One region of the Streptococcus sp. SS-4456 genome, then DNA from elsewhere that is predicted to be linked to it. Evidence: predicted binding sites of a transcription regulator. Region 1 holds the regulator's gene; the other holds the start of a gene.

The links. The regulator HrcA, encoded in region 1, represses chaperone genes, less so after heat shock. The targets are predictions, from matches to a motif close to TTAGCACTCNNNNNNNNNGAGTGCTAA.
Region 2: a site for HrcA is predicted at 2,756-2,782, ahead of groES (co-chaperone GroES). Genes of this name have one in related genera too.

The regions. Positions count from the first base shown of each region.
Region 1 covers NZ_JAVIHI010000002.1:82,414-93,248, forward strand. The annotation lists gene RFK25_RS01030 (amidase) at 1-35, opposite strand, end outside; gene RFK25_RS01035 (hypothetical protein) at 45-323, opposite strand; gene RFK25_RS01040 (lipoyl protein ligase domain-containing protein) at 372-809, opposite strand; gene dnaJ (molecular chaperone DnaJ) at 1,000-2,133, opposite strand; gene RFK25_RS01050 (hypothetical protein) at 2,612-2,830, opposite strand; gene RFK25_RS01055 (Sec23/Sec24 zinc finger-containing protein) at 2,833-2,988, opposite strand; gene dnaK (molecular chaperone DnaK) at 3,025-4,848, opposite strand; gene RFK25_RS01065 (GNAT family N-acetyltransferase) at 5,070-5,501, opposite strand; gene grpE (nucleotide exchange factor GrpE) at 5,502-6,014, opposite strand; gene hrcA (heat-inducible transcriptional repressor HrcA) at 6,027-7,061, opposite strand; gene RFK25_RS01080 (DUF2812 domain-containing protein) at 7,376-7,879, opposite strand; gene RFK25_RS01085 (PadR family transcriptional regulator) at 7,869-8,192, opposite strand; gene RFK25_RS01090 (histidine phosphatase family protein) at 8,301-8,996, opposite strand; gene RFK25_RS01095 (PFL family protein) at 9,070-10,407, opposite strand; gene RFK25_RS01100 (ACT domain-containing protein) at 10,419-10,685, opposite strand.
Region 2 covers NZ_JAVIHI010000043.1:845-11,679, forward strand. The annotation lists gene RFK25_RS09740 (LPXTG cell wall anchor domain-containing protein) at 1-1,785, shown strand, start outside; gene RFK25_RS09745 (single-stranded DNA-binding protein) at 1,848-2,243, shown strand; gene RFK25_RS09750 (hypothetical protein) at 2,361-2,606, opposite strand; gene groES (co-chaperone GroES) at 2,803-3,084, shown strand; gene groL (chaperonin GroEL) at 3,095-4,717, shown strand; gene rpsL (30S ribosomal protein S12) at 4,947-5,360, shown strand; gene rpsG (30S ribosomal protein S7) at 5,377-5,847, shown strand; gene fusA (elongation factor G) at 6,340-8,421, shown strand; gene RFK25_RS09780 (hypothetical protein) at 8,418-8,540, opposite strand; gene RFK25_RS09785 (glycerophosphodiester phosphodiesterase family protein) at 8,653-9,816, opposite strand; gene gap (type I glyceraldehyde-3-phosphate dehydrogenase) at 10,088-10,835, shown strand, end outside.

The DNA.
Region 1 (10,835 bases):
GCCTGAGCCATGGCTGTCGCATCTTTCCATATCATAAGAATCTCCTAGATACCATATTTTTCCATAGACTGCTTGATGGTCTTTCCGAGCGCCATAAAATCAGTCATATTGTCCGATGAGGGATAAAAGGTGGTCAGAAAAGCTCCATTTTCAATCAAGACACGCTCAATTCGTGTTTTCATATCCTCCACCGTCACATCCTGACCAACCAAGTCTGACAGATTGGCCATCGAATCCGGATTTACTTGCGGAAATCTGTCCGATACTGCTTGCGGAGTAAAACTTGCCGCATAAAAATCAGCCACCACTTGCCCACGTTTCATTTGATCGCCTGAAACACTGATATAGGCAGAAATGGCAATAGCCTCTTGTTAAATCCGCTGAGCCAATCCAGCAAACTTCCGCCCCTTGATACTAAGGTCGTAGGTCCCAGGACAATAGGAAGTTGCCACCTCACCACTGACCACCTCGAAGGGAAAATCTGAAAGCGCCTGGGCAATCAAATCCACCATGACCTGATAAGACTCCCGCAAATCAACCTTGTGACCAGAAGGATTGGGCAAAATCAGAGTGACATTTAAAATCCCTTCATCTGCTACCACAGCTAGACCACCCAGACTCCGAATAATAGGACTGTAGCCCGCCCGACCAATACTGGCTAAGCCCCTGTCCAGCTGGGCGACCTGACTGTCCATCATCCCCAGAATGACCGTTTTATCCATAGGCCAAAAATGCAAAATGCCTGTATCGGTCTGACGATTGACCTCGCGCAAAAAGACCTCTGTCCACACCAACGGTCCTTGTTTCAAACCCGTCAAGCCAGACCGATCTTCGTATTTTTTATGACCACATTCTCAACCCAAGATTTCATTCCGTAAGCGTTCTCTTTCAAATTACTATATCTTATTTTAACACAGAGCAATTTGATACAACCGAAAAATGTTATTTCTTTTATGAAAAACAGAAAAAGACTAGATAAAATCCAGTCTTAATCTCGATTTACAATTCTTCAAAAGCATCTTTTACCTTGTCAAAGAAGCCTTTTTTATGGGGTTTGATATCAATGTTTCCTGCTGCTGCAAATTCTTTAAGAGCTGCACGTTGACGGTCGTTCAGACCTGTAGGGGTAACAATATTGACCGTCACATACTGATCACCGATGACCCCACCACGAACACTTGGAGCTCCCTTGCCTTTCAGACGGAAGGTCTTACCTGTCTGTGTTCCTTCAGGGATCACCATATCCACATCACCGTGAACGGTTGGTACATGGACTGTATCGCCCAAGGCTGCCTGAACAAAGTTGAGGTCTAATTTATAATAAATTGTTGTCCCCTCACGCTCAAACTTATCTGAAGCCTGGACTTGAATGACCACATAGAGATCTCCGTAAGGACCTCCATTAAAACCTGCTTCCCCCTGACCTGCCAGACGGATTTTCTGACCAGTTTCCACACCAGCTGGTACCTTAACCGTTACCGTATGAGCTTGTTTTTCATGACCGGTTCCGCGACACGTTGTACATGGATCCTTAATTTGTTTACCACGACCATGACAGACATCACAGGTCATTTGACGGCGCATGGTACCAAGTGGTGTTTGCGTGTCCACATTGATAATCCCTGAACCGTGACAGCGTCCACAGGTTACTGGACTTGTACCAGGTTTAGCACCTGAACCTGTACAGGTCCGACAGGTTGCTTCGCGATTGTAAGAAACTTCTTTTTCTACACCGAATATCGCCTCTTCAAACTTGAGATTGACACGGTATTGGAGGTCATCCCCTGGACGAGGAGCATTAGGATTGCGGGTCGCACCACCACCAAAGAAGCTTGAGAAGATGTCTTCAAAGCCACCGAAACCAGCTCCATCGAAACCACCAAAGCCTCCAGCTCCTCCGCCAAAGCCTCCATTGGCACCAGCTGGACCAAATTGGTCATAGGCTGAACGCTTCTGCGGATCACTCAAGGTCTCATAAGCCTCCTGGACCTCCTTGTATTTATCCTCCGCACCCGGATCCTTGTTAATATCTGGATGGTATTTTTTCGAAAGCTTGCGATAAGCCTTCTTAATCTCGTCTGGCGAAGCATTCTTAGAAACCCCCAGACGATCGTAAAATTCTGTGTTGTTCATATAAGATACTAAGGGCGTAAAGCGGACACAGCCAAAATAGGAGTTTTGACGCAGGACCTCACCGTCCTAGGAAAAACTATCTTTTTGGCACAGTCCGTAGCCCGTGTTCGATTACGAACACTTTCCTTTCTATCATGGTTTTGGAAAAGTGAAAACAGGAAACTGACGCAATGTGTTCACACACTAGGAGGTTTATCTTTTTCACTAGGTTTTTAGCCCGTGTTCGAATTACCGAACTTGTATTCCTTTCTTTGAAAATTAGAAAGTAGCCCGTGTTCAATTAAGAACACTTTCCTTTCTATGAAGATATTAAGCCGTTAAGCGACTCAAAGAAAAATAGGAAACTGTCCGACGATGCCTCGCATCTAGGTAAAGTTTATCTTTTTTCAAAGAGTCGTAGGCGTATTCAATTCTGTAAAAGTTAGAAGGGTATTTACCCAAAAACAGAGGCTGGGTTGCAACCTCTGTTAATAAAATATTATAAATAATTTCGTATCCAATCTGGCATACTGGAGTCATCAATCGACCATGATTCTACTTCATGCTCATCTTTCTCCCACACATTTTCATCACCATCGAAAAACTTAACTCTAGAACATTTATACTTTGTAACTACACTACCTTCTAGGCGATATTCATTCCAATAATAGCTCTTTCCGTGACCTTTCCACTCATTTGTTATATAAATTGTTGACATAATTACTCTCCATAAATATTGTCATGAGAAATACTACTTTTTCTACCGCATTCTTCGCACTTCCAAATATATTTATTATCGTCAAATCCACTTTGAACATTTAAGTATGCACCACAATGATCACAATACCAATCTACATCAGGAAATCTACCACTCATAATTATCCTCCTTGTTAGTCTAGTCACTAAGAAATCCTACTTCTCAGTAAACTCGCCATCCACCACATCATCATCTGCGTTGTTAGCTGTTTGAGCACCTTCTTGACCTGCGGCTGCTTGTTGTGCTGCTGCGGCTTGCTCGTAGAGTTTCACCGCAAGGGCTTGGGCTTTTTCGTTGAGGTTTTCAAGTTTAGCCTTCATGTCGTCCAAGTTGTTCGCTTCTTGGGCTGCTTTCAACTCATCAAGGGCTGCTTGGGCTTGGTCGCGTTCTGCGTCGAAGCCTTTGCCTTCAGTTTCTTTCAGCGTTTTCTCAGTCGCAAAGATGGCTTGGTCAACATCGTTACGAAGGTCCACTTCTTCCTTACGTTTCTTATCTGCTTCAGCGTTTGCTTCTGCATCTTTCATCATGCGGTCGATTTCTTCGTCTGTCAAACCTGAGTTAGACTGGATAACGATAGTTTGCTCTTTTTGGGTACCAAGATCTTTAGCTTTTACAGACACGATACCGTTTTTATCAATGTCAAATGTTACTTCGATTTGTGGCACACCACGAGGTGCAGCTGGGATATCTGTCAATTGGAAGCGACCAAGTGTCTTGTTGTCTGCTGCCATTGGACGCTCACCTTGAAGCACGTGGATGTCAACAGCTGGCTGATTGTCTGCTGCAGTTGAGAAGACTTGTGATTTAGAAGTTGGGATTGTTGTGTTGCGGTCGATGAGTTTTGTAAATACACCACCCATTGTTTCGATACCAAGTGACAATGGTGTTACATCAAGAAGGACAACGTCTTTCACATCACCAGTAATCACACCACCTTGGATTGCCGCACCCATAGCAACCACTTCATCAGGGTTTACAGATTTGTTTGGCTCTTTACCTGTTTCAGCTTTTACAGCTTCTACAACGGCTGGGATACGAGTTGAACCACCGACAAGGATAACTTCGTCGATTTCTGACAAGCTAAGTCCTGCATCTGAAAGAGCTTGACGAACAGGAACTTTTGTACGTTCTACAAGGTCGTAAGTCAATTCGTCAAATTTGGCACGTGTCAATGTCATTTCCAAGTGAAGAGGGCCTGCTGCACCTGCAGTGATGAACGGCAAGCTGATTTGAGTTGAGGTTACACCTGAAAGGTCTTTCTTAGCTTTTTCAGCCGCATCTTTCAAGCGTTGAAGAGCCATTTTGTCAGCTGACAAGTCGATGCCGTTTTCTTTCTTGAATTCTGCTACCATGTGGTCGATGATCTTTTGGTCAAAGTCGTCACCACCGAGCTTGTTATCACCTGCTGTTGCAAGTACGTCAAAGACACCGTCACCGAGCTCAAGGATAGATACGTCGAAAGTACCTCCACCAAGGTCGAATACCAAGATTTTCTCGTCTTTATCAGTCTTGTCCAAACCGTAAGCAAGGGCTGCTGCAGTTGGTTCGTTGACGATACGTTCTACTTCAAGACCAGCGATTTTACCAGCATCTTTGGTTGCTTGACGCTGTGCATCGTTAAAGTAAGCAGGAACCGTGATAACGGCTTTAGTTACTTTTTCACCAAGGTACTCTTCAGCGTAGCCTTTCAAGTATTGAAGAATCATAGCTGAGATTTCTTGTGGTGTGTATTCTTTGCCATTTGCTGAAACTTTTTCAGAAGTTCCCATTTTTGATTTGATAGAGATGATGGTATCTGGGTTAGTCACTGCTTGGCGTTTTGCCGCATCACCAACGATGATTTCACCATTTTTGAAAGACACAACAGACGGAGTTGTGCGGTTTCCTTCTGGGTTTGCGATGATTTTTGATTCAGTTCCTTCAAGAACTGCAACTGCTGAGTTAGTTGTACCTAAGTCAATACCGATAATTTTAGACATATGTGTTACCTCTTTTTAATTTCTTTTAGTGATACTCTCCTTAAGTGGCGACGCCGTCAGAGCCCGCTTTTGCGGTCTCTTTGACTAAAGTTTGAGCCTCTAGTCTCAAACTTTGCGTATTTACCGCCACGGCGGAGAGTATCGAATGGGCTCACGATGTTCGCCAGCCCGCAAGCACAAGGCTTGTCTTTTTTCAATTTCATAGTTTTGTGACATTTCGGTCAGAGTATTCGGCGCATGAAGATATAATCATCTTCAATGTTATTTGATTCTTGAAAGCCTAACTTCTTCCAGAATTTTCTAGCCTCCAAATGTTTTTCATGAACTGGTAGCGAAATTTGAGTCACGCTGTGCTCTGTTTGCAGATAGTCTATACAGACTTCTACTGCTTTTCTCCCAAGTCCTTTTCCTTGATATTGCTTATCAATTACAAAATTGATGATTTCACCATTTCTGTCTTTGCAGTAAAGCGAAACATAGCCTATCAAATCCATCCCATTGTAAATGGCTTTTGGATGCGAGAACGGTCGGAGACTCCAAGCCTCTGCCAATGAAAACTCAACTGAATCGACATAATCTTCCTTAGATATACCAGAATCAATATGTAAGCAATCGTAAAAATTTTCATCGCTAATTTCGCGTAGCTCTATCATTTATTCTGATACCACCACCATAGCCGGTCTCAACAGACGTTCATGCAGCTTGTAGCCTTTTTGGAAGACTTGTGCGATGTGTTCTGCTGGGCAATCGTCTGTGGCTGGGACTGTTTGAATGGCCATGTGAAGATTTGGGTCAAAGACATCTGTTGTGACTTCTTCCACCCCTTCTTCTTTAAGGGCTTGAATCAAGCTTTCCTGTACCATTTCCAAGCCTTTTTTGACATCTTCTGTCAGACCTTCGACTTGAAGGGCACGTTCCAAGTTATCCAAGCTTGGCAAGATTTTCTTAGCCAAGTCTTGCGAACGGTAACGCTGAATGGTTTGGCGTTCTTCGTTTGCACGGCGTTGGATATTTTGCATTTCAGCGTGGGCACGGAGGTACTTGTTTTCAAATTCCTCAGCGCGCTCATTTGCCAAGTCCAACTCTGATTTTTCAGGCGTTTCCACAACTTCTTCTGTTGCTTCAACCTCTTCTACGATTTCTTCGTTTTTGATTTCTTCTGACAAAGCATTCTCCTTCTAATTTACCTCATAATGATTACTACTTAGATATCGGTAGTAATCGGTTAATTTCATAAATAGGACGCGGCTGATGATGTTGATTAAGCTCATCTGCCTACGATAGTCCATGTCAACAGGACCAAGCAAACTCATCTGGGCCATGCCCCGATAGGGGATTGGAAAGCGATGATGAATGACCGTCACATCCGCTAGGGCAGGATCCCTATGTTCCGCCACAGAAATGCTGGTCTGCTGGTTTGGCGCCAAGCCTTGCCGCAACTCTGGGGCTAATAGCTGTGGGCTATCCAAGAGCTGATAGGTGGCGAGATTGCCATAGGTCAGCGAAGCGACCTTTCCACTGATAAAGACTGATTCTTGGAAGAGATTGGAAAAAATATAGTCCATGAGATCCAAGACATTGTCCGTCGTGGTAAAGTAACGCTGCACCACCTGGGGAATCTCCGTCCGCAGCTTGTAGTGGATTGCCAAGACCGTCTGGTCAACGAAGCGTTCATCCACCAGGCGTTTGAGCACTTCCAAGTCCCTGGTCAAAAAGTTCTTGGGAATAGCAAACTGGACGGTGACAGGTTTGGACTGGTCCAGGGTTAAAACTGCCAAGGCATCGTGGCTACTGAGCTGCACGATGTCAAAGGAAGTCAACTGCTGACTGGTCGGCTCCACATCTAAGATGACCGAAGTGTAGCCTGTCAAGTCAGCTAGGACTGTACTGGCTCGCTCCAAGATGTCTTCCAGCTTGAAGGCTTCAAAATCGAAGGCCTTGACTACCTGATAAACATCTTCTTCATTGATGTGTTCCAAGTTAAGCGAGTGGTTGACAAAGTATTGAAAACCAGCCCGACTGGGCATCCGACCACTTGACGTGTGAGCCTTTTCTAGCAAGCCCAACTGCTCTAGCTTAGCCATATCATTGCGAATAGTCGCCGAACTAGAAGCAATCATCTCCTGCAAGGCCTTGGAACCAACTGGCTCATGGTGGCGCGTAAACAATTCAACAATCAGATTCAAAATATCATTTTGACGTTGGGTAATCATCTCCGCTCCTTTCATGAACACTGTTTTAGTTACGCTCAATGAAAATCGACAGTAGCCTAGGAAGCGAAGCCGAATGTAGAACTCTGCTACTTTCCTAACTCTAGGTAGCAGGCTGAAATCCTCCACTGGAGAATTTCACTCACACAGGCAAGCTGACAACGGATAGTGTTGATTTTTGAAGAGCGTTAGCACTCTATGATGTCGAGTGCTAATCACTTATACTCTCATTATACGCTGAAAAAATGGATTGTCAAGAGAAAAAGATAAAAAATTAGCACTCTTTTGCCTAGAGTGCTAAAAATCAGTCTAAGGACCTAGTTTCCAGTCTTCATCATCCGATAAAAACGCAAGCCAAGTAATAATAAGAGAGGTATATAAATAATAGAAATACCTAAGACAAAACCTGGACGCGAACCCAAACTTGTTCCCAGTAGAATGCCGTACAGTCCCAAAAATGGCAAATAGCGTCTTTGGAAGATTGTTTTCACAAACTCCACCTTACTTTCCCTATCACCATATAATTCAAGCTCTCCCACCTTCGCAGCTTTCCTAAAAATATTGAAATTTTGGCAGGATACGACAAACTCCCATCCATAATCCTCGTACATATGCAGATAGTTTTCTCTATCTTTATTTTTTGCTTCCTTAAAATCAACCTGATACACAACCTCTTCTGGCTGGCATTTTTCAAAATGATAAAAGAAGAGCCAGCTAATCTTAACTAGTTTCCACCCTTGTTGATGCATCTCACTGAGATAGTCTGCTTGCTGACTGAAATCTGTGATAAAAAATACCTTGCACTCTGTCCTAGTCTCCATAACTTTCTCCCTTACTATTTCGATAAAGACGTTCGATTCGAGCCAATTCTATGTCTAAAATTTCTCGACCTGTTTCTGTTATTTGGTAAAACTTTCGCTTGTCTTCTTCTCTGACAAAGGCAATCAAGCCGTCTTTCTCCATTTTCGACAGGGTACCGTACATGGTCCCAGGGCTAATCACGACCTGACCTGCCGTGACTTCCTTGGTCTTCTGGGTAATATCATAGCCATGCCGTTCTTCCTGTAAATGAAAGAGAATATAGAAGGCTGTCTCTGTCATCGGAACATAGACCCGTTTTAATTTGTCGTTCATTGGATCCCTTTCGTATTGATATACATCGAACTTCGATATATAAACTATATCGCATCTCGATATAGTTGTCAAGAAAAAAATCAGAGAATCCTCCCTGATTTTATATCTTTATTTCCCTTGGGCAATCAACTCTGCTCCACGTTTGCGGTAGGATAGGTCGCCAACTGCTTCAATTAAAAGCTTGCCATTTTCGTATTTGAGGACGGTGATTGAGCCGTTATCGAGGAAAACATTAGCCCCACGCTCTGGCTCTAACAGATGAGCCAGGGTGGCAATGGTCATGCCGTGGCTGACTACAAGGGCATTGCCTCCACCTTGTTTTTCCAAGTCTTGGGCGATGGATTCAAAACCTGTTAAGATTCGGTTGCTCAAAACCTCCCAGGATTCTGCCCAGCCAGCTGTGTCTGCTTCTTGGATACCTGCTGCGATTTCCGCAAAGGACATGCCTGTCGCATCAACTGTCCCTTTCAAACGAGGCAGGACCCCTTGGAAAAGCTCGGCATCGTACATGCCCTCGAAACTACCAAAGCACCATTCACGGATACGCTTGTCTTGGTAATAAGGAATTTTTCCTAAAATTCCCAACTCACGCTGGGCAATGGTCATGGTCTGAACGGTTCGCCCTAGATCACTAGATACAGCTAGTTTAAAATCAAGCCCTGCATCCTTGAGCCCCAAGCCCAATTCACGAATCCCTTCCTCACCAGCCTTGGTCAGCGGTGTATCACACCAGCCCTGCACACGTCCAATGGTATTGAACATGGTTTTCCCATGTCGAGAAATATATAATCTTACGTCTGCCATAGCATTCTCCTTGTCTTTTCTTACTATATAGTATAGCAAAAAACCGACTGCTTGTGGCAATCGGTCTACGTTTTTAGTTCTTAAAGCTGTGAATCGGTGCTGGAATCTGTCCACCACGGTTGATAAAGTCCACAGAAGATGCCTGATTGACCTTCATGACAGGAGCTGTTCCCAGAAGACCACCGAATTCGATCATGTCCCCTTCTTTTCCGAGCGGAATAATACGGACCGCAGTCGTTTTCTGGTTGATAACCCCAATGGCCGCTTCATCCGCAATCATAGCCGCAATGGTTTCAGCTGGCGTTGTTTCTGGAATGGCAATCATGTCCAATCCTACAGAACAGATGGCCGTCATGGCTTCTAATTTTTCAAGATTGAGGGAGCCATTTTGCACCGCTGCAATCATACCCTCGTCCTCAGACACAGGAATAAAAGCACCAGACAAGCCACCAACTTGGTTGCAGGCCATGACCCCACCCTTCTTCACTGCGTCATTAAGCAATGCAAGGGCAGCAGTCGTTCCGTGCGTACCTACGGTTTCCAAGCCCATTTCCTCCAAAACTCGTGCCACTGAGTCGCCAACGGCTGGCGTTGGAGCAAGGGACAGGTCCACGATACCGAACTTGACACCCAGGCGTTCACTGGCCATATTGCCGACCAACTGACCGATACGGGTAATCTTGAAGGCGGTCTTCTTGACGGTCTCCGCCACCACATCAAAGCTCTCACCACGCACTTTTTCAAGGGCACGCTTGACCACACCAGGACCAGATACGCCGACATTGATGACCACATCCGCTTCGCCGACACCGTGGAAGGCACCCGCCATGAAGGGATTGTCCTCGACTGCATTGGCAAAGACTACAAGTTTTGCCGCCCCCATATCAGAAGCCTCCGCCGTCTCCTTGATGATCCGCCCCATGTCCCGCACAGCCGTCATATTGATACCCGTCTTGGTCGAGCCGATATTGACCGACGAGCAGACCTTAGAGGTTTGGGCCAATGCCTGCGGAATGGAGTTGATGAGGATTTCATCTCCTTTTTGGTAGCCCTTTTGAACGAGAGCTGAAAAGCCCCCGATAAAATCAATTCCGATCTCATGAGCCGCCTTGTCCAAGGCATGAGCCAGGGGAAGATAATCCGTGGCATCTGTCGCCGCACCAATCAAGGCAATAGGCGTCACCGATACCCGTTTATTGACAATGGGAATGCCCAATTCTGCCGCAATCTCATCGCCGACTGCTACCAAGTTCTTGGCCTTGGTGACAATCTTGGTATAAACTTTCTCAGCAGCTTCCTCAATATCCGCATCGATACAGTCCAAGAGGGAAATCCCCATAGTGATGGTCCGAATATCAAAATTCTGCTCCTCAATCATTTCAATGGTTTCTCTAACCTGTCTAATATCCATGAAATCTCTCCTTACAAGTTGTGCATAGCATCAAAAATCGCCGCACTTTGAATGTTGATTTTCACATTCAAGCTTTGACCAAAAGCATCCAACTCTGAACGTAACTGAGTGAAATCTTTCTTCTCGTCTGACGACACCACCGCCATCATAGTAAAATACTCATCCAAAACTGTCTGGGAAATATCATCAATATTAAGCCCTAACTCCGCAATCTTGGTCGCAACACCCGCAACAATCCCTGACTTGTCCTTGCCGACAACTGTAACAATAGCTTTCATCTGAACACCTCTTCTAAATTTTCATTTATTTTATCATAAATACACAGAAAAAGGTACAAATCTTTTGATTTCTACCTGTATCGTACGTTTTTACAACTTCAACTGTTTCTTCTATTCGGCCACGGCTAGAGTTGCCTAGTTTTTAAGTTG
Region 2 (10,835 bases), on a different contig from region 1:
ACAATTACTAAAACATCACTAGTTAAAGCTGAAAATATTGATGCCAGCGTTGAACATAATGGTGTTTGGGAAAAAGCAGAAACTGTTGCTGCACCATCTAATTTCCAAAAAATGTATCTTGCTAAAGAAAAAATGATTTTTGATGGCCAAGCTGTAGAAAACATTGTACTTACACCAGAACAACAAGCTGAATATAATGAAAAAGGTTATTATATTTATAAACCTAATGCTAAAGCTATTGCAGATTACTTCTTGGAATATGTAAATGAATTGCGACGTATCAATGGTATCTCTGTAAAAATGACTTACTCTGCTGAAGTTCAAGCATTTGCTCAAGCTCGTGCTGAAGAAATGCTAGCTAATAGTAAAGTATCTCATGCAACGAGCCTTACAAGTAATGGCCTGAAGGATTGGGAAAATGTTGGAGCAACAAGTTTCTTTGAAAACACCTCAGCAAGTAATGGTATCCAGTCAGATAAAGCTCTAGCTTACCACTTAGTATATCGTTATTTCTCAGAATACTCTAATCCAACTACAGGTAAAGCTGCGTATGGCCACCGTAATAACCTATTGTTTACACAAACAGATATGGGAACAGGTGTTGCTTATAAGATTACAGCTAATAATAGGTTCGCTATTTATACGGCATCTATTGGTAACGAACCTAAAAACGAATGGTTGTTCATTGATGGCTTCGAAACAGACGTTACTTATGAAACTGTTACTACTAATGGTATTACTTCAACCGTTCAGTATTACAAAGGTCAACGCTTGAAATTCTTGCCACAAACTACATTTGTTTACTATACAACTGTTACTACAACCGAACCAAATGCTGCATTTACTGCTGCTCAAAAAGCTCTTACTGATTACACATCTACAGCTAAAACCACTATTGCTACTTTGACTAACAATGTTAAAACAGCTCAAACTGAACTAAGTACAGCTCAAGCAAACCTACAAACTGCTAAAAGTAATCTTGCTACAGTTGTAGCTAAAGGTGATGGTAAAGTTGCTTTGCAAAATGCTAAAAATGAACTTGCTACTGCTCAAACAAATCTACAAACTGCTAAAAGTGCTCAACTAAAAACTGCTAGCGAATTGGCTGTTGCTAAAGCTAAACTTGAACAAGTTCAAAAAGCAAATCAATCATTGGTTGACGCTAAAGCTAAACTAGTAGCTGCTCAAAATAAAGTAAGTGAAACGCAAACTAAATTGAATAATCTAGTGGCGACAAAACAAGATGCAACTGAAAAACTCACTGCAGCGACAGCATTGGTTAATGCAATTGAAAATCGAGTACAAGCTGCTAAACAAGCTGTTGCAGATGCTACACTCGTATATGATGCGGCTGTCAAAGCCAATACTGAAGCACAGAATGATTATTTAGAGGCGAAAGAAGTGTTGGCTCGCTTGCTTGTCCTTTCTGAAGATAAGACGGTTTCTGTCTTGGAAGACGGCACAATCATCGCCTTGCCAGCTACAGCTCCTCAGGCACCAGCTTTACCAAGCCTAAGCCTAGAACAATACCTTGCTGACAAGCAGAGTCAAATTGTTACAGAGGGTAACCAGCCAGTTCCTGTCTATAATGAATCAGGACAAGTCGTAGATTATAAGGCAACTCCATTGCCACCGGTTGCTCAAGCACCTGCAGGGAAAACGCAAGTAACTAGTAAGACAGCTACTCTACCAAATACAGGCTCTACTACTAGCCAGTTGGCCTATATTGGACTAGCTCTTGGTGGACTTGTATTATTTGTAGATCGTCGCAGAAAAAATAATTAAAAAAGTGGGTTTTCCCACTTTTTTTGCATTTTCCTACGAATAAATAAGTAGGAGGATATAAAATGTATAATAAAGTTATTTTAATCGGTCGCTTGACGGCCCAACCTGAACTCACTCAAACACCAACTGGCAAAAATTTGACTCGTGTAACAGTCGCAGTCAATCGCCGATTTAAGACTGAAAATGGTGAGCGTGAAGCAGATTTTCTTAATGTTATTTTCTGGGGCAAACTGGCGGAAACACTTGTCTCCTATGGTAGCAAGGGTAGTCTGATTTCTATTGACGGTGAGTTGCGAACGCGAAAATACGAAAAAGACGGCAGCAACCACTATGTGACGGAAATCTTAGGACAATCCTTCCAGTTGCTCGAAAGCCGTGCCCAACGTGCCATGCGTGAAAATAACACAGGCGATGACCTAGCTGACTTGGTTCTGGAAGAGGAGGAATTACCGTTTTAAAGCAATATCGGTCCTAAGACTGATGGAGAATGAGAAAAAGTAGGCTATACTATAGTCAATCCTAAATATTTTTCATATCTCCTTAAAAACACCGACGAAAGTTGGTGTTTTTTGTGGTTATTTTCTAAATTTCCACCATTCTATCAGCATGATAATTAGAGAAAGTAGGAGAACTCCGTAGAAGAAAAATATGATGTAATGAGGGTGGGAAAAGAGAAGCAACCAGACTAGCCAGAGTAGATAGGCGAAAATGATTTTGCCCCAAAAGCCCAATTTACGTTTTAAAAACCATTCAGCAAAACTTTCGTGAACGGAAAATCGACTTTCAAGGTAATCTGTTTTTAGCTCTCTAAAAAATTTCATGAATACCTCCAAACTTTTTAAAAATAGTATAACATAGTTTACCAATAATGAATAGGTAAATTCTACCTCATACTTAAGAAGGATTTTCACGAAAAGGAATAGAATTTTCTTGACTATTTTTGACCAAGTGATACAATAGGAAATGTGAATTAGCACTCGGAGGTAAAGAGTGCTAAAAAGACCAGGAGGTAATACCATGTTGAAACCGTTGGGCGATCGTATCGTCGTAAAAATTAAAGAAAAAGAACAAACAGTTGGTGGCTTTGTCCTTGCGGGGGCAAGCCAAGAAAAGACAAAAGAAGCAAGTATCCTTGCAGTTGGTCAAGGGATTCGCACCTTGAATGGTGACTTGGTTGCCCCTGCGGTTGCAGTGGGCGATACAGTATTGATTGATGCGCATGCTGGTGTAGAAGTCAAAGACGGTGATCAGAACGTTCACATTATCCGTGAAGCAGACATTTTGGCAATCGTAGAATAGAGGTAGAAAAATGGCAAAAGAAATCAAATTTGCAGCAGATGCACGTGAAAGCATGGTCCGTGGTGTCGATATTTTGGCGGATACTGTCAAAGTAACCTTGGGGCCGAAAGGTCGCAATGTCGTTTTGGAAAAAGCCTACGGCTCACCACTCATTACCAACGACGGTGTGACTATTGCTAAAGAAATTGAATTGGAAGACCATTTTGAAAATATGGGTGCTAAGCTGGTATCCGAAGTAGCGTCAAAAACCAATGACATCGCTGGTGACGGTACAACAACTGCCACTGTTTTGACTCAAGCTATTGTTCGTGAAGGATTGAAAAACGTAACTGCAGGTGCCAACCCAATCGGAATTCGTCGCGGGATTGAAGCCGCGGTTGCGACTGCGGTTGAAGCCTTGAAAGCTCAGGCAAGTCCAGTATCCAATAAAGCTGAAATTGCTCAAGTTGCGGCTGTGTCTTCGCGCTCTGAAAAAGTTGGTGAGTACATTTCAGAAGCAATGGAGCGCGTGGGTACAGATGGTGTTATCACTATTGAGGAATCTCGCGGTATGGAAACTGAGCTGGATGTCGTTGAAGGTATGCAGTTCGACCGTGGTTATCTGTCACAATACATGGTAACAGATAACGAGAAAATGGTGGCAGAACTTGAAAATCCATTTATCTTGATTACAGATAAGAAGATTTCTCACATCCAAGATATTTTGCCATTATTGGAAAGTATTCTTCAAACTAGTCGCCCACTCTTGATTATTGCTGACGATGTGGATGGTGAAGCACTTCCTACCCTTGTTCTTAACAAGATTCGTGGTACATTCAACGTTGTTGCTGTTAAGGCGCCAGGCTTTGGCGACCGTCGTAAGGCCATGTTGGAAGACATTGCAATCTTGACAGGTGGTACAGTTATTACAGAAGACCTGGGACTGGAACTCAAAGATGCGACTATTGAAGCGCTTGGTCAAGCGGCTAAGGTTGTGGTCGACAAGGATGGTACAACCATTGTTGAAGGCGCGGGCAATCCAGAAGCCATTGCCAACCGTGTGGCCGTAATCAAATCACAAATTGAGGTGACAACTTCAGAATTTGACCGTGAAAAATTACAAGAGCGTTTGGCAAAATTGTCTGGCGGTGTTGCTGTTATCAAAGTCGGTGCCGCTACTGAGACTGAGTTGAAAGAAATGAAACTCCGTATCGAAGATGCCCTCAACGCAACACGTGCCGCAGTTGAAGAAGGAATCGTTGCCGGTGGTGGTACAGCCCTTGTCAATGTTATCGATAGCGTAGCGAAATTGGAGTTGACAGGCGATGATGAAACTGGACGCAATATTGTCCTGCGTGCTTTGGAAGAGCCAGTACGTCAGATTGCCTATAACGCAGGCTATGAAGGTTCAGTTATCATTGATAAATTGAAGAATTCTGAGCTTGGAACAGGCTTTAACGCTGCGACAGGCGAATGGGTCAACATGATGGACGCAGGTATCATTGACCCTGTTAAAGTTACTCGTTCTGCTCTTCAAAATGCAGCTTCTGTAGCTAGCTTGATTTTGACGACAGAAGCAGTCGTTGCCAATAAGCCAGAACCAGCCGCTCCAGCTATGCCACAAGGTATGGATGGAATGGGTATGGGCTACTAAGAAATAGCAAAATGACACAGCTGCTTGGCTGTGTTTTTCTTGAAAATTTCAAACATATCTATTTGACAAGGTCTTCTAGCTGTGGTATTATATTAGACGGTACTTTTTACTTTTGGTCTCTCAAGAGTGTACAGGGACGTGCTGACAATTGTTGCAAAAGTACACACAGATAGGGGTTGTCACCAATGCCTTATCACCAAAAATAAAAAATATATACAGGAGAATGTAGATGCCTACAATTAACCAGTTGGTACGTAAACCACGTAAGTCTAAAGTAGAAAAATCTAAATCACCAGCTTTGAACGTTGGTTACAACAGCCGTAAAAAAGTTCAAACAAACGTTTCATCACCACAAAAACGCGGTGTTGCAACTCGTGTCGGAACAATGACACCTAAAAAACCTAACTCAGCCCTTCGTAAATTTGCTCGTGTACGTTTGAGCAACCTTATCGAAGTTACTGCTTACATCCCAGGTATCGGTCACAACTTGCAAGAGCACAGCGTTGTTCTTCTTCGTGGTGGACGTGTAAAGGACCTTCCAGGGGTACGTTACCATATCGTTCGTGGTGCGCTTGATACTGCAGGTGTTAACGATCGTAAGCAAGGCCGTTCTAAATACGGTACTAAACGTCCAAAAGGCTAAGAAGGGGGAAATATAAATGAGTCGTAAAAATCAAGCGCCTAAGCGCGAAGTATTGCCAGATCCATTGTATAACTCAAAATTGGTAACTCGTTTGATTAACCGTGTTATGTTGGACGGTAAACGTGGTACTGCTGCATCAATCGTTTACGGTGCTTTTGATCAAATCAAAGAAGCAACTGGTAACGATGCACTTGAAGTATTTGAAACAGCAATGGAAAACATCATGCCTGTACTTGAAGTACGTGCACGTCGTGTCGGTGGTTCTAACTACCAAGTCCCAGTTGAAGTTCGTCCAGAGCGTCGTACAACACTTGGTCTTCGTTGGTTGGTAACAATCGCTCGTAACCGTGGTGAGCACACTATGATCGATCGCCTTGCGAAAGAAATCATGGACGCAGCAAACAACACGGGTGCAGCTGTTAAGAAACGTGAAGACACCCACAAAATGGCAGAAGCAAACCGCGCATTCGCACACTTCCGCTGGTAAGATAGGATATTTTAGCGTTAAACAAATGCTAGACAAAATAGGAAAATTGACGCAGAAACTTCAGTTTCTAGGAGATTTTATCTTTTTGGCAGACATTTGTAGCTAAAATTCAACTAAGATTAAGATACGAGGGCGTCAAGCAACTCCAAGACAAAATAGAGAAGCGAAGCAGATTGTTGTGCAATCAATGAGGTTCTCACCTAAAGGTAGCCCCATTTGTAATTGGCTAAAGCCAAAACAACTGCGTCTCTTATTGTCAGTGAGTTGTAGTCCGAGTTCAATTAGGATGGGAGGACATTAAGTCAGTTCTACATAAATCAATTGAGATTATGGTAGCAACTTATCGTTCAACCATCACAAATCGGATTGAGGCTTGCCTCATCCACTTCACACCATTAGTAAGAAATCAAGCGGGTGGGACTTGCCCACTCGCTTTTCTTAAAATATGGTATAATCAGAATAGAAATCTAAAAATATAGGAGAACAAACCTCATGGCACGCGAATTTTCATTAGAAAAAACTCGTAATATCGGTATCATGGCGCACGTTGACGCGGGTAAAACAACGACAACTGAGCGTATTCTTTACTACACTGGTAAAATCCACAAAATCGGTGAAACTCACGAAGGTGCATCACAAATGGACTGGATGGAGCAAGAGCAAGAGCGTGGTATCACTATCACATCTGCTGCGACAACAGCTCAATGGAACGACCACCGTGTAAACATCATCGACACACCAGGACACGTGGACTTCACAATCGAAGTACAACGTTCACTTCGCGTTCTTGATGGTGCGGTAACCGTTCTTGACTCACAATCAGGTGTTGAGCCACAAACTGAAACAGTATGGCGTCAAGCAACTGAATACGGTGTTCCACGTATCGTATTCGCTAACAAAATGGATAAAATCGGTGCTGACTTCCTTTACTCAGTAAGCACACTTCATGAGCGTCTTCAAGCAAATGCTCACCCAATCCAATTGCCAATCGGTTCTGAAGATGAGTTCCGTGGTATCATCGACTTGATCAAGATGAAAGCTGAAATCTATACTAACGACCTTGGTACAGATATTCTTGAAGAGGATATTCCAGCTGAATACCTTGACCAAGCTCAAGAATACCGTGAAAAATTGGTTGAAGCAGTTGCTGAAACTGATGAAGAATTGATGATGAAATACCTTGAAGGTGAAGAAATCACAAACGAAGAATTGAAAGCTGCTATCCGTAAAGCGACTATCAATGTTGAATTCTTCCCAGTATTGTGTGGATCTGCCTTCAAGAACAAAGGTGTTCAATTGATGCTTGATGCGGTTATCGACTACCTTCCAAGCCCAATTGATATCCCAGCTATCAAAGGTATCAACCCAGATACAGATGCTGAAGAAGAGCGTCATGCTTCTGATGAAGAGCCATTTGCAGCTCTTGCCTTCAAGATCATGACTGACCCATTCGTAGGCCGTTTGACATTCTTCCGTGTCTACTCAGGTGTCCTTAACAGCGGTTCATACGTAATGAACACTTCTAAAGGTAAACGTGAGCGTATCGGACGTATCCTTCAAATGCACGCAAACAGCCGTCAAGAAATTGAAACTGTTTACGCAGGTGACATCGCCGCTGCGGTTGGTTTGAAAGATACTACAACTGGTGACTCATTGACAGATGAAAAAGCAAAAGTAATCCTTGAGTCAATCCACGTTCCAGAACCAGTTATCCAATTGATGGTTGAGCCTAAGTCTAAAGCTGACCAAGATAAGATGGGTATTGCCCTTTCTAAATTGGCTGAAGAAGATCCAACATTCCGCGTTGAAACAAACGTTGAAACTGGTGAAACAGTTATCTCTGGTATGGGTGAGTTGCACTTGGATGTCCTTGTTGACCGTATGCGTCGTGAATTCAAGGTTGAAGCAAACGTAGGTGCTCCTCAAGTATCATACCGTGAAACATTCCGCGCTTCTACACAAGCTCGTGGTTTCTTCAAACGCCAGTCTGGTGGTAAAGGTCAATTCGGTGACGTTTGGATCGAATTCACACCAAACGAAGAAGGAAAAGGTTTCGAGTTCGAGAACGCTATCGTCGGTGGTGTGGTTCCACGTGAATTCATCCCAGCGGTTGAAAAAGGTCTCGTAGAATCTATGGCTAACGGTGTTCTTGCTGGTTACCCAATCGTTGACGTTAAAGCTAAGCTTTACGATGGTTCATACCACGATGTCGACTCATCAGAAACAGCCTTCAAAGTGGCAGCATCTCTTGCCCTTAAGGAAGCTGCTAAATCAGCTCAACCAACTATCCTTGAGCCAATGATGCTTGTAACAATTACTGCACCAGAAGATAACCTTGGTGACGTTATGGGTCACGTTACTGCACGTCGTGGTCGCGTTGACGGTATGGAAGCTCGTGGTAACACACAAATCGTTCGTGCTTATGTGCCACTTGCTGAAATGTTCGGTTACGCAACTGTTCTTCGTTCAGCAACACAAGGTCGCGGTACTTTCATGATGGTATTTGACCACTACGAAGATGTACCAAAATCTGTACAAGATGAAATCATCAAGAAAAACGGCGGCAACGCTTAATTGCTTGCCCAAGCCTGCTCGAAAGAGCGGGCTTTTTTCATACCTTCTATCTCTCTTTCGTCAAGAACAAAATGAAAACCACCAGTTAAACTGGTGGCTGAGAAGATGTTGTAGTTCACTAAAAATCACCTCCAACAGTCTAGGGCTGAACTGTGGCAAGTGGAAGTCGGACAAACCAAGTGGAAAGCAAATAATCAAGTAGACGTTTTCCCGTCCCTATTAGATATAAAATCATTGTTCTTGGATGGGGAATATTTTAAAGTATTGTAATTGTTCTTGATACAGTTTTGTGTATTTTTTGGCTTGTGAAAGGCTGGATAATACTGTTTGTGTACGAGTTGGGTAGTCGGTGATGATACCATCTACTTCTATGGTGTCTGCTTGTTGTACTCCTTCAGGAGTATTGACAGTCCATACGTAGAAAGATTTTCCCGATTTGCGAATATAATTGAGTAAATCATCAGTGAGTTGATCCAAGGGAACACTATAGCCAGTCAGGTTAGGTAATTCAATTTCCGGAGGTGCACTCATCAATAAGTAGGTTTCAAATTTTGGAGCATACTTTAGAATAGCGTTTATGAAATGAGGGTCAGCAGACTGAAGCTGATGCCCCTCCTCTTCAAAGCTTGCTTGGTATTTCTTCATAAAATTGTCTACCATTTGGGAACTATCTAGTGCAGAAGTTTTAAAATCAATTAAGAGTTTTTGATTTTGTGCCCTAGCTTCAATTAGAATTTGGTCAAAACTTGCAATTTTGGCAGAATAGCCAGCCGCATCTGTTATAGTGGTTTCTGTTAAGTTTGCTAAAGTTAAATCATGGGGACGATAGTCTACACCAGCCCAATTGATTAAACTTGCATCGTGAAAAGCAATAAAATCTAGGTCAGCTGTTTCCCAAAGGTCGATTTCGATGTAGTCTGGCTGGCTCTTACTTGCTAATTGCAGTGCTTCAACGGTATTTTCAATAGCGTGGTGGTCGTTTAAAGCGCGATGAGAAATAATAAGTGGCGCTTTTGGGGTATGAAAGGAGGCTTCATATCGGGCTAATAAGAAGACCGGCACAACTGGAAGGAAGATGAAAAGGAGAGAAGAGGGCTTCCACCAAGTAAATTTTTCGTTAAAGAGTATTTTCCACCAGAACCACAAGGTAAGTGTGAGCGCAAGGACTAAACTACTGTAAAGAAAAGCGAAAAATAGGCTATAGTTCATTTGCACATGACTAGGAAAAATAGTAGAGATGACTGGCTGGATGGATATGCTGATTGTATTTAATACATACCATAATCCTAAACTGAATAAAGGAGTGAGAATGCTGAGGATGGATTTTTGAAATTTAGACCGATGTTTTCTTTTGGATAAGTGTTTCTGGCGGATTTTTGAGTATTTTGTCGGCATAGGAGTAATAACTTTCTAAAACATTACTTATGATTGTATCAAATTTTATAGGTTTTATCCAATTGCATCAGTAAGTTTTCAGAAATTCCATGCAGTTCCGACAATATTAACAATGAAACTATATGAAATTCTTGCTTTTTTATTGAATAAGTTATATAATAAAAACGTTGAAAAGATGCTTGTAGGCTTACAAGTTAATATTTTCACAAAAGGATTAAAAGGCTTGCCTTTTAAAATAAAGAACTCGATTTTCATAAGGAGGAAATCATTCATGGTAGTTAAAGTTGGTATTAACGGTTTCGGACGTATCGGTCGTCTTGCTTTCCGTCGTATCCAAAACGTAGAAGGTGTTGAAGTTACTCGTATCAACGACCTTACAGACCCAGTAATGCTTGCACACTTGTTGAAATACGACACAACTCAAGGTCGTTTCGACGGTACTGTTGAAGTTAAAGACGGTGGTTTCGAAGTTAACGGTAAATTCGTTAAAGTTTCTGCTGAGCGTGAGCCAGGAAAAATTGACTGGGCTGCTGACGGCGTAGAAATCGTTCTTGAAGCAACTGGTTTCTTCACTTCAAAAACTGCTGCTGAGCAACATATCCACGAAAATGGTGCTAAGAAAGTTGTTATCACTGCTCCTGGTGGTAACGATGTTAAGACTATCGTTTTCAACACTAACCACGATATCCTTGATGGTACTGAAACAGTTATCTCAGGTGCTTCATGTACTACAAACTGTTTGGCACCAATGGCTAAAGCTCTTCACGATGCATTTGGCGTTCAAAAAGGTTTGATGACTACAATCCACGGTTACACTGGTGACCAAATGGTTCTTGACGGACCACACCGTGGTGGTGACCTTCGTCGTGCTCGTGCTGCTGCTGCGAACATCGTTCCTAACTCAACTGGTGCTGCTAAAGCTATCGGCTTGGTAATCCCAGAATTGAACGGTAAACTTGACGGTGCTGCACAACGTGTTCCAGTTCCAACAGGTTCTGTAACTGAATTGGTTGCAACTC